DNA from 3 places in the Kitasatospora sp. NPDC047058 genome. Region 3 is predicted to be linked to each of the others. Evidence: riboswitches for the same ligand, from Rfam matches in the RefSeq annotation. Region 3 holds a riboswitch; each other region holds the start of a gene.
What was found. Region 3 has a riboswitch for thiamine pyrophosphate ahead of thiC (phosphomethylpyrimidine synthase ThiC). Riboswitches for the same ligand answer to the same signal wherever they lie in the genome.
Positions count from the first base shown of each region.

Region 1: another riboswitch for thiamine pyrophosphate. It lies ahead of ABZ885_RS14865 (cytosine permease); the one in region 3 lies ahead of thiC (phosphomethylpyrimidine synthase ThiC).
Region 2: another riboswitch for thiamine pyrophosphate. It lies ahead of thiO (glycine oxidase ThiO); the one in region 3 lies ahead of thiC (phosphomethylpyrimidine synthase ThiC).

Region 1 covers NZ_JBEYVJ010000076.1:22,751-26,016, forward strand. Annotated here, with positions in the region: gene ABZ885_RS14860 (glycerophosphodiester phosphodiesterase family protein) at 1-296, opposite strand, end outside; gene ABZ885_RS14865 (cytosine permease) at 446-1,915, opposite strand; TPP riboswitch at 1,908-2,056, opposite strand; gene ABZ885_RS14870 (trypsin-like peptidase domain-containing protein) at 2,310-3,266, shown strand, end outside.
Region 2 covers NZ_JBEYVJ010000045.1:34,059-37,324, reverse strand. Annotated here, with positions in the region: partial or broken gene ABZ885_RS10045 (thiazole synthase) at 1-539, opposite strand, end outside; gene thiS (sulfur carrier protein ThiS) at 543-752, opposite strand; gene thiO (glycine oxidase ThiO) at 749-1,918, opposite strand; TPP riboswitch at 1,911-2,023, opposite strand; gene ABZ885_RS10030 (FAD-dependent oxidoreductase) at 2,189-3,266, shown strand, end outside.
Region 3 covers NZ_JBEYVJ010000005.1:28,448-31,713, forward strand. Annotated here, with positions in the region: gene thiC (phosphomethylpyrimidine synthase ThiC) at 1-1,574, opposite strand, end outside; TPP riboswitch at 1,570-1,704, opposite strand; gene ABZ885_RS01470 (hypothetical protein) at 1,886-2,092, shown strand; gene ABZ885_RS01475 (SPFH domain-containing protein) at 2,210-3,266, shown strand, end outside.

The sequences.
Region 1 (3,266 bases), on a different contig from region 3:
GGCACCCCGGTCTTCCAGGCGCCGAAGTCGTGCGCCTCCAGCTGCGCCAGCGTCATCGCCGAGACGGTGCCGCGGCCGTCCGAGACCCGGCCGATCCGGCGGTCGTGCACGCAGACGAGCTGCCCGTCGGCGGTCACCCGGACGTCGCACTCGAGCGCGTCCGCGCCCTCGTCGAGCGCGCGGCGGTAGGCCGCGAGCGTGTGCTCCGGCAGGGCGTGCGAGGAACCGCGGTGGGCGATCACCTGGACGGGCGGCGCGGTGCGCGCCGCCGCCGGGGAGAGGTCAGGGCTGGTCACGGGTCCACGATAGGCGGCGGAAGTGACGCCGGAGCGAAGACGGTCCCAACCTGCGGGGCCGTCTCCGCCCGTTCGTCCGCCCGTCCGTCCGGCGGCTTCCGTCCGGTGATCCCGGCGAGTCCGGCGAGTCCGGTGACTGCGGAGCGCGGTCAGGCGGCGGCGGGCTGCCGCCGGGTGAGCGGGGTGAGCGCCCAGGTGGCCAGGGCGGGCACCAGGAAGCCGAACAGCGAGGCCGAGGTCCACTCCTGCGGGGTGAAGTGCAGCACCTCCTGGACGGACGTCCAGAAGTCCGTCCACCAGCCGGCGACCGCGGTCGGTGCGATCAGCTGGTACACCGCGAAGCCGAGCGCCCACGGCAGCAGCATCAGCCAGCGGGAGGGCGCGTCGTCGGCGAGGTTCCAGCCGCGCCGCCCGGCGCCGAGGAAGTAGTCCACCGCCAGCACCGCGAACATCGGCACGAAGACCGAGCCGATCAGGCCCAGGAAGGCGTAGTACGAGTCGGTGAACTCGGTGATCTGCAGCGCCAGCACGGTGATCAGCAGGCCCGTCCCGCCGGTCAGCACCCGGCGGTCCACCCGCGGCAGCAGGTTGTGGACCGACATCGCGGTCGAGTACACGTTGGCGAAGGACTGGTCGGTCTCGCGCAGCACCAGGACCAGCAGGAACACCCAGCCGGCCCAGACGCCCAGGAACGAGTCGAAGATCCTCGTGGCGTCGCCGTCCGCCTGCAGCAGCGCGAACAGCCCGAGCACGTAGCACCAGACCTGGGCGATCGTGTAGCCGGAGAAGCTGCCCCAGAACGCGGCCCGCGGGGTGCGCGAGTGCCGGGTGTAGTCGGCGGCCAGCGGCACGAAGGAGATCGAGACGGCGATCATCGCGTCGGTGGCCCTGAGGAAGCCGTGCCAGTTGCCCGCGCCCGGGTCCGGCACGCCGTGGCGGCCCAGCTGGACGGTGAAGTACACCATCGCGACCGCCACCGCCGCGGCGACGAAGCGGCGCAGCACCGCGATCGCGCCCAGCGGCCAGATGGTCAGCGCGGTGGTCACCGCACCCGCCAGGACGACGAACACCCAGCGGTAGCCCTCGGTGTGCGCGACGGTCTGCGCACCCATCGCGATGACCAGCAGCTCGTACACGCCCCAGCCGAGGCACTGGACGATGTTCAGCACGGTGGGCACGTACGAGAGCCTCGTCCCGAAGAGCCCGCGCAGGTTCGCCATCGCCGGTGCGCCGGTGCGCGCGCCGATCAGCGCGGCCACGCCGAGCATCGCGGTGCCGACCGCCGTGCCGGCCACGATCGCGGTGATCGCGGCGGCCAGCGACAGCTCGCTGCCCGGCGCGCCCAGCACGGTGGCGGCGGTGGTGAAGCCGATCAGGCTGACGCCGAGGTTCATCCAGAGCGCGAAGTGGTCCCGGAACCGCAGCGTGCGCGGCGGCTCGGTGTCCAGGACGAGCGGCGCCTCCACCCGCCCGTCCCGCTCCGGCCGGTCCAGGACGGCGGTGGCGGCCGTGGAACCGGGCGCGGCCGTGGCGGCGTCGGAGTGAACGGTCGCGGACGACTCGGAGAAATCCTTGGACGCGGGTGCGCCCGAAGAAGAGGATGGCGAAGCAGACGGCATGGCCGATACTCCCTACGCCGGCATTACCCGGACAGGTTCCGGCGGTCAGCGCCCCCTCGACGCTCCGTCCACGGATCCCGTGGCGTACGGTCGACCGGCGCACTCTCAGCCTGGTGGGTCCAAGCTCCCGCGTGTCAGTTTGGAGCGACAGGCTAACCGGCGCGGGGGTGAACGCCAAGGCCAGACGCCCGGCGGTCCGCATCGCGGGACGCCGCGGACGCCCGGCGGAGGCCCCGCGGCAGGGCTCGTGGAGGGCGCCGGGGAGGGCCTCGCGGGGGGCGCTGTCGGACCGGGCTAAGGATTCTTATGAGTTCTTCAGAAGGGTCCTTACGGCAATCGAATCGAGTGTGCGAAAAACTATGGTTGTTGGTCCTGTCAGCTATGGAGGTCGTCCGTGAGCACCGAGCGCGAGGTTGGGTCCACCGGGCCGCAGGGGGAGCAGCCCTCCGGCGGCCAGGGGGTGGTGGGTCCCGCTCCTGACGGTCCGGCGCAGTCCGCGTCCGCCCGTCCCGTCCCCGCAGCGGCGCCCGAGGCCGACTACCCGCTGACCGAGGCCGCGGCGGGTGCCCAGGCCCCGGCCGCGACCCAGGCCGAAGGCCGCTCCAACCCGACGCTGGCGTTCAGCAAGGTGAGCGCTCCCGAGCCCGCGGCCGCCCCGGCCCCCGCGGCTCCCGCTCCCGCCGTGGCCGACGCCGGCTACCTCGACGCCCCGCCGCCGGTCCTGCCGCCCGCCCCGGCCGCGCCCGCCGCCCCGGCGGCCCCCGCGCCGGCCGGCAACCCGTACGCCACCCCGGCCGCCGGCGTCCCCGCGCCCGCCGCCCCGGTCGCCGCGGCACCCCAGGACCCGTACGGCGCCCCGTCCGCCCCCGGTGCGCCCGCCGCGCCCGGCCAGCACCACCCGTTCGGCGCAGGCCAGCCGCTCGGCGGCTGGGGCATGCACGACGCCACCTCCGGCGGCGCCGGCACCCCCGGCGGCCCGGGCTACCCCGGGGGCCCGCTCGGCTACCCCGCCGAGTACCCCGGCAGCCCCGAGCCGGCCGGCCCGCGCAAGAAGCGCGGCGGCCTGATCGCCCTGGTCGCGGCCGTCGCCCTGGTCGCCGGCGTGGCCGGCGGTGCGCTCGGCGTCGCCGTCGCCGACCGCAACGACAGCAGCATCTCCGCCGCGGACGACCACCGGAGCACCACCGTCCAGGCCAACAACCCGGGGAAGAACGAGCCGGCCCCCGGCTCCGTCGCCGGCATCGCGCAGAAGGCGCTGCCCAGCGTCGTCACCATCAAGGCGCAGGGCAACGGCGAGTCCGGCACCGGCACCGGCTTCGTCTTCGACACCGAGGGCCACATCCTCACCAAC
Region 2 (3,266 bases), on a different contig from region 3:
GGGACGTTCGCGCTCTCCACGATCAGCTGGAAGTTGTGCGGGTTGCGGATGCCCAGGCCGGAGCCGATCGGCGAGCCCAGCGGCATGATCGCCGCGCAGCCGACGTCCTCCAGCTTCCGGGCCAGCACCGGGTCGTCGTTGGTGTACGGGAGGACGGTGAAGCCGTCGTCGACCAGCGTCTCGGCGGCGTCCAGCAGCTCGATCGGGTCCGGCAGCAGGGTCCGCTCGTCCGCGATGACCTCCAGCTTCACCCAGTCGGTGCCGAGCGCCTCGCGGGCCAGCCGGGCGGTCAGCACCGCCTCGCCGGCGGTGAAGCAGCCGGCGGTGTTGGGCAGTACGCGGATGCCGTTGCGGGTCAGCACGTCCAGGACGGACCCCTGGGTGGTGGCGTTCACCCGGCGCATCGCCACCGTGGTCAGCTCGGTGCCGGAGACCCGCAGCGCCTGCTCCAGGACCTCCAGGCTGGGGGCGCCGCCGGTGCCCATGATCAGTCGCGAGCCGAAGGCGGTGCCGGCGATGGAGAGGACGTCGTCGGCCATCGGTCAGCCCCCCTGCACGGCGGTGAGGATCTCGACCCGGTCGCCCGCCGAGAGCTGCGTGACCGGCCACGAACTCCTCGGCACCACGGCCTCGTTGAGGGCGGCGGCGACGCCGGTGTTGGCCCGGCTGAGGGTGGTCACCACCTCGGCGAGGGTGGTCGCGGCGGGCACCAGGCGGGGCTCGCCGTTGACGGTGAGGGGGATGTCGCTCATGCGGGGACCTTCGGGGCGAAGCGAGTGGGGGAGAACGGTACGGCCGGCTCCGGCACGGTGCCGGTGGCCAGGTACTCGGCGACCAGGTCGGCGGTCACCGGGGTGAGCAGCACGCCGTTGCGGTAGTGGCCAGTGGCGGCGACCAGACCGGGCAGCGCGGTCGGCCCGATCAGCGGCGCGTTGTCCGGCGAGCCCGGCCGCAGCCCGGCGGACGTCTCCACCAGCGGCAGCTCGGTGATGCCGGGGACCAGCTCGTGGGCGTCGCGCAGCAGCTCGTACACCCCGCCGGCGGTGACCGTGGTGTCGTAGCCCTGCTCCTCGCTGGTCGCACCGATCACCAGCTCGCCGTCCGCGCGCGGCACCATGTACAGGTGCTGGCCACGGACCACCGCGCGGACGTTGCGGGACAGGAACGGCCGGTACGCCTCGGGGATCCGCAGCCGCAGGACCTGGCCCTTCACCGGGCGGATCGCCGGCAGCACGCCCTCGGGCAGGCCGGGCAGCCGGTGGCTCTCCGGACCGGCGGCGAGCACCACCTGGCCGGCGGTCACGGTCTCGCCGGTGCCGAGCCGGGCGCCGACCGCGCGGCCGTCCTCGACCAGCAGCTCGACGGCCTCGGTCCGCCGGCCGATCACGCCCGCGGCCTGGCCGGCCAGCAGCAGCGCGGTCAGCAGCCGGCGGCCGTCCACCTGGTGGTCGTCGGCCACGTGCAGGCCGCCGCGGACGCCGGGGGCGAGCATCGGCTCCAGCTTGCGGGCCTCGCGGCCGGTCAGCCAGGTCGAGTCGAGGCCGAGCCGCAGGTGGAAGTCGTGCAGCTCGCGCAGCTCCGCCCGGTCGTCGGAGTCGAGCGCGACGGCGAGCGTGCCGCACGCGCGGTAGCCCGTGTCCTGGCCGCCGCTCGCCTCGGTGAGCTCGGCGGCGAAGGCGGCGTACCGCTCGTTCGAGGCCATCCCGAGGCGCAGCAACGGCTCCTCGCCGTACTGGAGTTCGGTGACCGGGGCGAGCATCCCGGCCGCGACCCGGGCGGCGCCGCCGCCGGGGGTGGGGTCGACCACGACGACGTCCCCCAGCCCGCGCTGGGCCGCGCGCCAGGCGACGGCGAGGCCGATCACGCCTCCGCCGATCACCAGCACGTCCGCGTGGGCACCTGGTGCCGAGCGTGTCAAAGCTGCTTCTCCCTTCGCCGGAATGACCCGGATCAGGTTCGGACGGTCGCAGGCCGTGCCAGCCCGCCTCTCAGCCCGGTCCGCCGGGCTCCCGTGATGGTGTCCCCACCTTAACTCCGGGCCCTGTCGCCGCTGAAGGCGCGTACGAGGGGTGGGACGGGAGCGGGCGGGGTGCCCGGCGCCGCCCCGGGCCCGTCCCGCCGCCGGTCCCGCCGCCCGGCCCGCGGACGCGGGGCCGGGGCCGGGCGCGGGCGCCAGTACAGTGACCGCGTGGCAGAGCTGAGCGGGACGGATCAGGTGGTCGTGGTGGGGGCCGGGCTGGCCGGCGCGCAGTGCGCGTCGGGGCTGCGCCGGGGCGGCTGGCGCGGGCGGATCGTGCTGGTGGGCGAGGAGCCGCACGCGCCGTACGACCGGCCGCCGCTCTCCAAGGAGGTGCTGCTCGGCAAGACCGACGCCACCACCCTGGACATCGACTTCCCCCACCTGGGCATCGAGCTGCTCACCGGCCGCCGCGCCACCGGCCTCACCCCGGGCGTGCTGCACACCGACGGCGGTGACCTGCCGTACGGCGCCCTGGTGATCGCCACCGGCGCCGCCCCGCGCGTCCTGCCCGGCGCCGAGCGCGCGCACCTGCTGCACACCCTGGACGACGCGCTGGCCCTGCGCCCGCTGCTCCGCCCGGGCCTGCGCCTGGTGCTGGTCGGCGCGGGCTGGATCGGTGCCGAGGTGGCCACCGCGGCCCGCGCGGCCGGGTGCGAGGTGACCGTGGTCGAGGCCGGCCCGGCGCCCGTCCCCGGTGCGCTGCCCGCCGAGGTGGGCCGGGCGATGGCCGCCTGGTACGCCGAGGCCGGGGTCGAGCTGCGCTGCGACGCGGCGGTCGCCGCCGTCGAGCCCGGCGCGGTGCTGCTCGCGGACGGCTCGCACCTGCCGGCCGACGAGGTGGTGGTCGGCATCGGCGCCCGCCCGGCGACCGACTGGCTGGCCGGCTCCGGCGTCGAGCTCGACGCGGCCGGAGCCGTCCTGGTGGACGAGCGGCTGCGCACCAGCCTGCCGGGCGTCTGGGCGGCCGGGGACTGCGCGAGCTACCCGTCCGCCCGGACCGGCGCCCGGCTGACCGTCCAGCACTGGGACCACGCGCTGCAGTCCGGCGGGGCGGCCGCCGCCGCGGTGCTCGGCGCGGACGCGCCGTACGACCCGGTGCCGTACTTCTGGTCGGAGCAGTTCGGCCGGATGGTCCAGTACGCCGGGCGGCACGGTGACGGGGACGAGCTGGTCCGGCGCGGCTCGCCGGCGGACCCGTCCTGGGCGGTGCTCTGGCTGCGCGACGGCGTGCTGCGCGCCCTGCTCA
Region 3 (3,266 bases):
TCCGGGTCGAGGGCCAGGTTGAACTGGTCCTCCCAGCGGAACTCGAAGCGGGCGTCGGAGAGGGCGTCGTCCCACTCCTGGGCGCCGGGGTGGCCCTTGGCCAGGTCGGCGGCGTGCGCGGCGATCTTGTAGGTGATGACGCCGGTCTTCACGTCGTCCCGGTTGGGCAGGCCCAGGTGCTCCTTGGGCGTGACGTAGCAGAGCATCGCGGTGCCCCACCAGGCGATCATCGCGGCGCCGATGCCCGAGGTGATGTGGTCGTAGCCGGGCGCGACGTCGGTGGTCAGCGGGCCGAGCGTGTAGAACGGCGCCTCGTCGCAGATCTCCTTCTGGAGATCCATGTTCTCCTTGATCTTGTGCATCGGGACGTGGCCCGGGCCCTCGATCATCACCTGGACGTCGCGCTCGCGGGCGATCCGGCCCAGCTCGCCCAGCGTCTGCAGCTCGGCGAACTGCGCCTCGTCGTTGGCGTCGGCGATCGAGCCGGGGCGCAGGCCGTCACCGAGCGAGAAGGTGACGTCGTAGCGCGCGAGGATGTCGCAGAGCTCCTCGAAGTTGGTGTAGAGGAAGTTCTCCTGGTGGTGCGCCAGACACCAGGCGGCCATGATCGAGCCGCCGCGCGAGACGATGCCGGTCTTGCGGCGGGCGGTCAGCGGCACGTACCGCAGCAGCACGCCGGCGTGCACGGTCATGTAGTCGACGCCCTGCTCGCACTGCTCGATGATCGTGTCGCGGTAGACGTCCCAGCTCAGCTCCTCGGCCTTGCCGTCGACCTTCTCCAGCGCCTGGTAGAGCGGCACGGTGCCGATCGGCACGGGGGAGTTGCGCAGGATCCACTCGCGGGTGGTGTGGATGTTGCGGCCGGTGGAGAGGTCCATGACGGTGTCGGCACCCCAGCGGGTGGCCCAGGTCATCTTCTCCACCTCCTCCTCGATCGAGGAGGTGACGGCGGAGTTGCCGATGTTGGCGTTGATCTTCACCAGGAAGTTGGTGCCGATGACGGCCGGCTCCACCTCGGGGTGGTTCACGTTGACCGGGATGACGGCGCGGCCGCGGGCCACCTCGGAGCGGACGAACTCCGGTGCCAGGCCCTCCCGCAGGGCCACGAACTCCATCTCCGGCGTCACGATCCCGCGCTTGGCGTACGCGAGCTGGGTGACGGCGCCGCCGTCGCGGCCGCGCAGCGGGCGGCGCGGGCGGCCGGGGAAGACGGCGTCGAGGTTGCGCAGGTTCCCGCCGCGCGGCGAGGTGTGCTTGATCCCGTCGTCCTCGGGGCGGGCCTCGCGGCCGTCGTACTCCTCGACGTCGCCGCGCTGGCGGATCCAGGCGTCCCGCAGCGGCGGCAGGCCGCGCCGGACGTCGGGCTGGTACGCCGGGTCGGTGTACGGGCCGGAGGTGTCGTACAGCGGGACGGTCTTCCCGTTGGTGAGCACGACCTCGCGGTACGGAACCCGCAGGTCGGGGCGGGAGCCGTCGCGGTAGGCCTTGCGCCAGGCCGGGGTGGGGTAGCCGGTGCCCGCGCTGCTGGGGGCGGAGTTCCGGGCAGACTGCGGCTGTGCATCGAACGTGGTCATCTGACCCTCTACTCCCTACGCCGGCATTACCCGGTCAGGTTCCTGCGGTCGACGCAGCGTTCGGCACGTCCGACGACGTCCCGGTCAGCGTCCTCTCAGCCCGGTGCTCCGAGCTCCCGTGTCCGCAGGCGGTGTTGCCTGCACAAGACGTCCAACACCGTAGCGACCGAATCGCCGCTGGTCCAGAGGGGGTCCACGGACGGGGATCCGGGCGGGGATCCCGGCGGGGCGCCCGGCGACGGGGCGGGGCGGGCACACTGGCAGTCGGACCGGCCGGGCGGGCGGCCGGCGGGGCGACGAGGGAGGGCCGAGTGGTCGGGAGCACCGGGCGGGTCAGCGGAGCGGTGGGAGCGGGTCTGGTCGGCGAGGTGATGGTGCATGTGGTCGAGCGCCAGGGGACGGAGGCGTTCCTCGCCTACCTGGCCGTGCCGGGCGACCGGCTGCCGGTCGGAACGCCGGTGGTGGTGGTCGAGTACCAGCCGCCGCGCACGGTCTACGTGGCGCCGATCCTGCCGTGACGACGACGACGTGACGATGTTGTGACAGCACGTCATGTCCGCTCCCTTTTCTTCGGGTTGGCCCCGGCGGACAATCCGAAACGGCGCATCTCATGTGCCGGAAGGGGGAGTTGAACCATGCTGTACGTCATCGCCGGGGCGGTCGCCGCGGTGCTGCTGATGGGCGTCACGCTCTTCAAGCTCATGTGGCGGGTGGCCGAGCCCAACGAGGCCCTGATCATCTCCGGTTCCAAGCACCGCACCGAGGGGGTCGGCGACGGGCTGGGGTTCCGGATCGTCACCGGGCGCGGGACCTTCGTCACGCCGGGCCTGCAGGGCGTCCGCCGGCTCTCGCTGGATCTCAACGAGGCCGAACTGAACGTCGAGTGCGTCACCACGCAGGGCATCCCGGTGCGGGTCAAGGGCGTGGTGATCTTCAAGGTCGGCGACGACCAGGTCTCCATCGCCAACGCCGCCCGGCGCTTCCTCGACCAGCAGAAGCTGATCAGCCAGCGCGTCCACAACGTCTTCGCCGGGCACCTGCGGTCGATCGTCGGCGGACTCACCGTCGAGGACATGATCCGCGACCGCGAGCGGCTCACCGGGGAGACCAGGGCCGCCTCCGGACTGGAGATGGAGAAGCTCGGCCTGATCATCGACACCCTGCAGATCCAGGAGATCATCGACCCGACGGGCTACATCAAGAACCTCGCCATCCCGCACGCCGCCGCCGTGCAGCGGGACGCCCGGATCGCCCAGGCCGAGGCGGACCGGATGGCCACCGAGGCGGAGCAGGAGGCCGCCGCCCGCAAGGCCGAGGCGACCCGCAACAGTGCGATCCAGCAGTCCGCGTACCAGGCCGAGCGGGACACCGCCAACGCCCGGGCCGAGCAGGCCGGACCGCTCGCGTTGGCCGCCGCCCGGCAGGAGGTCGTCGTCCAGGAGACCAAGGTCGCCGAGCTGGAGGCGCGCCGCAAGGAGCAGCAGCTGCAGATCGACATCCGCAAGCCGGCCGACGCCAAGGCGTACGAGACCCGCACCCGGGCCGAGGCGGATCGCGACGCCCGGATCTCCGCCGCGCAGGCGCAGGCCCGGGAGACCGAGCTGCGGGCGGCGGCCGAGGCCAGCCAGGTCAGGATCGCGGCCGAGGCCGCGGCCGACGCCACCAAGCTGCGCGGGCTGGCGGACGCCGAGG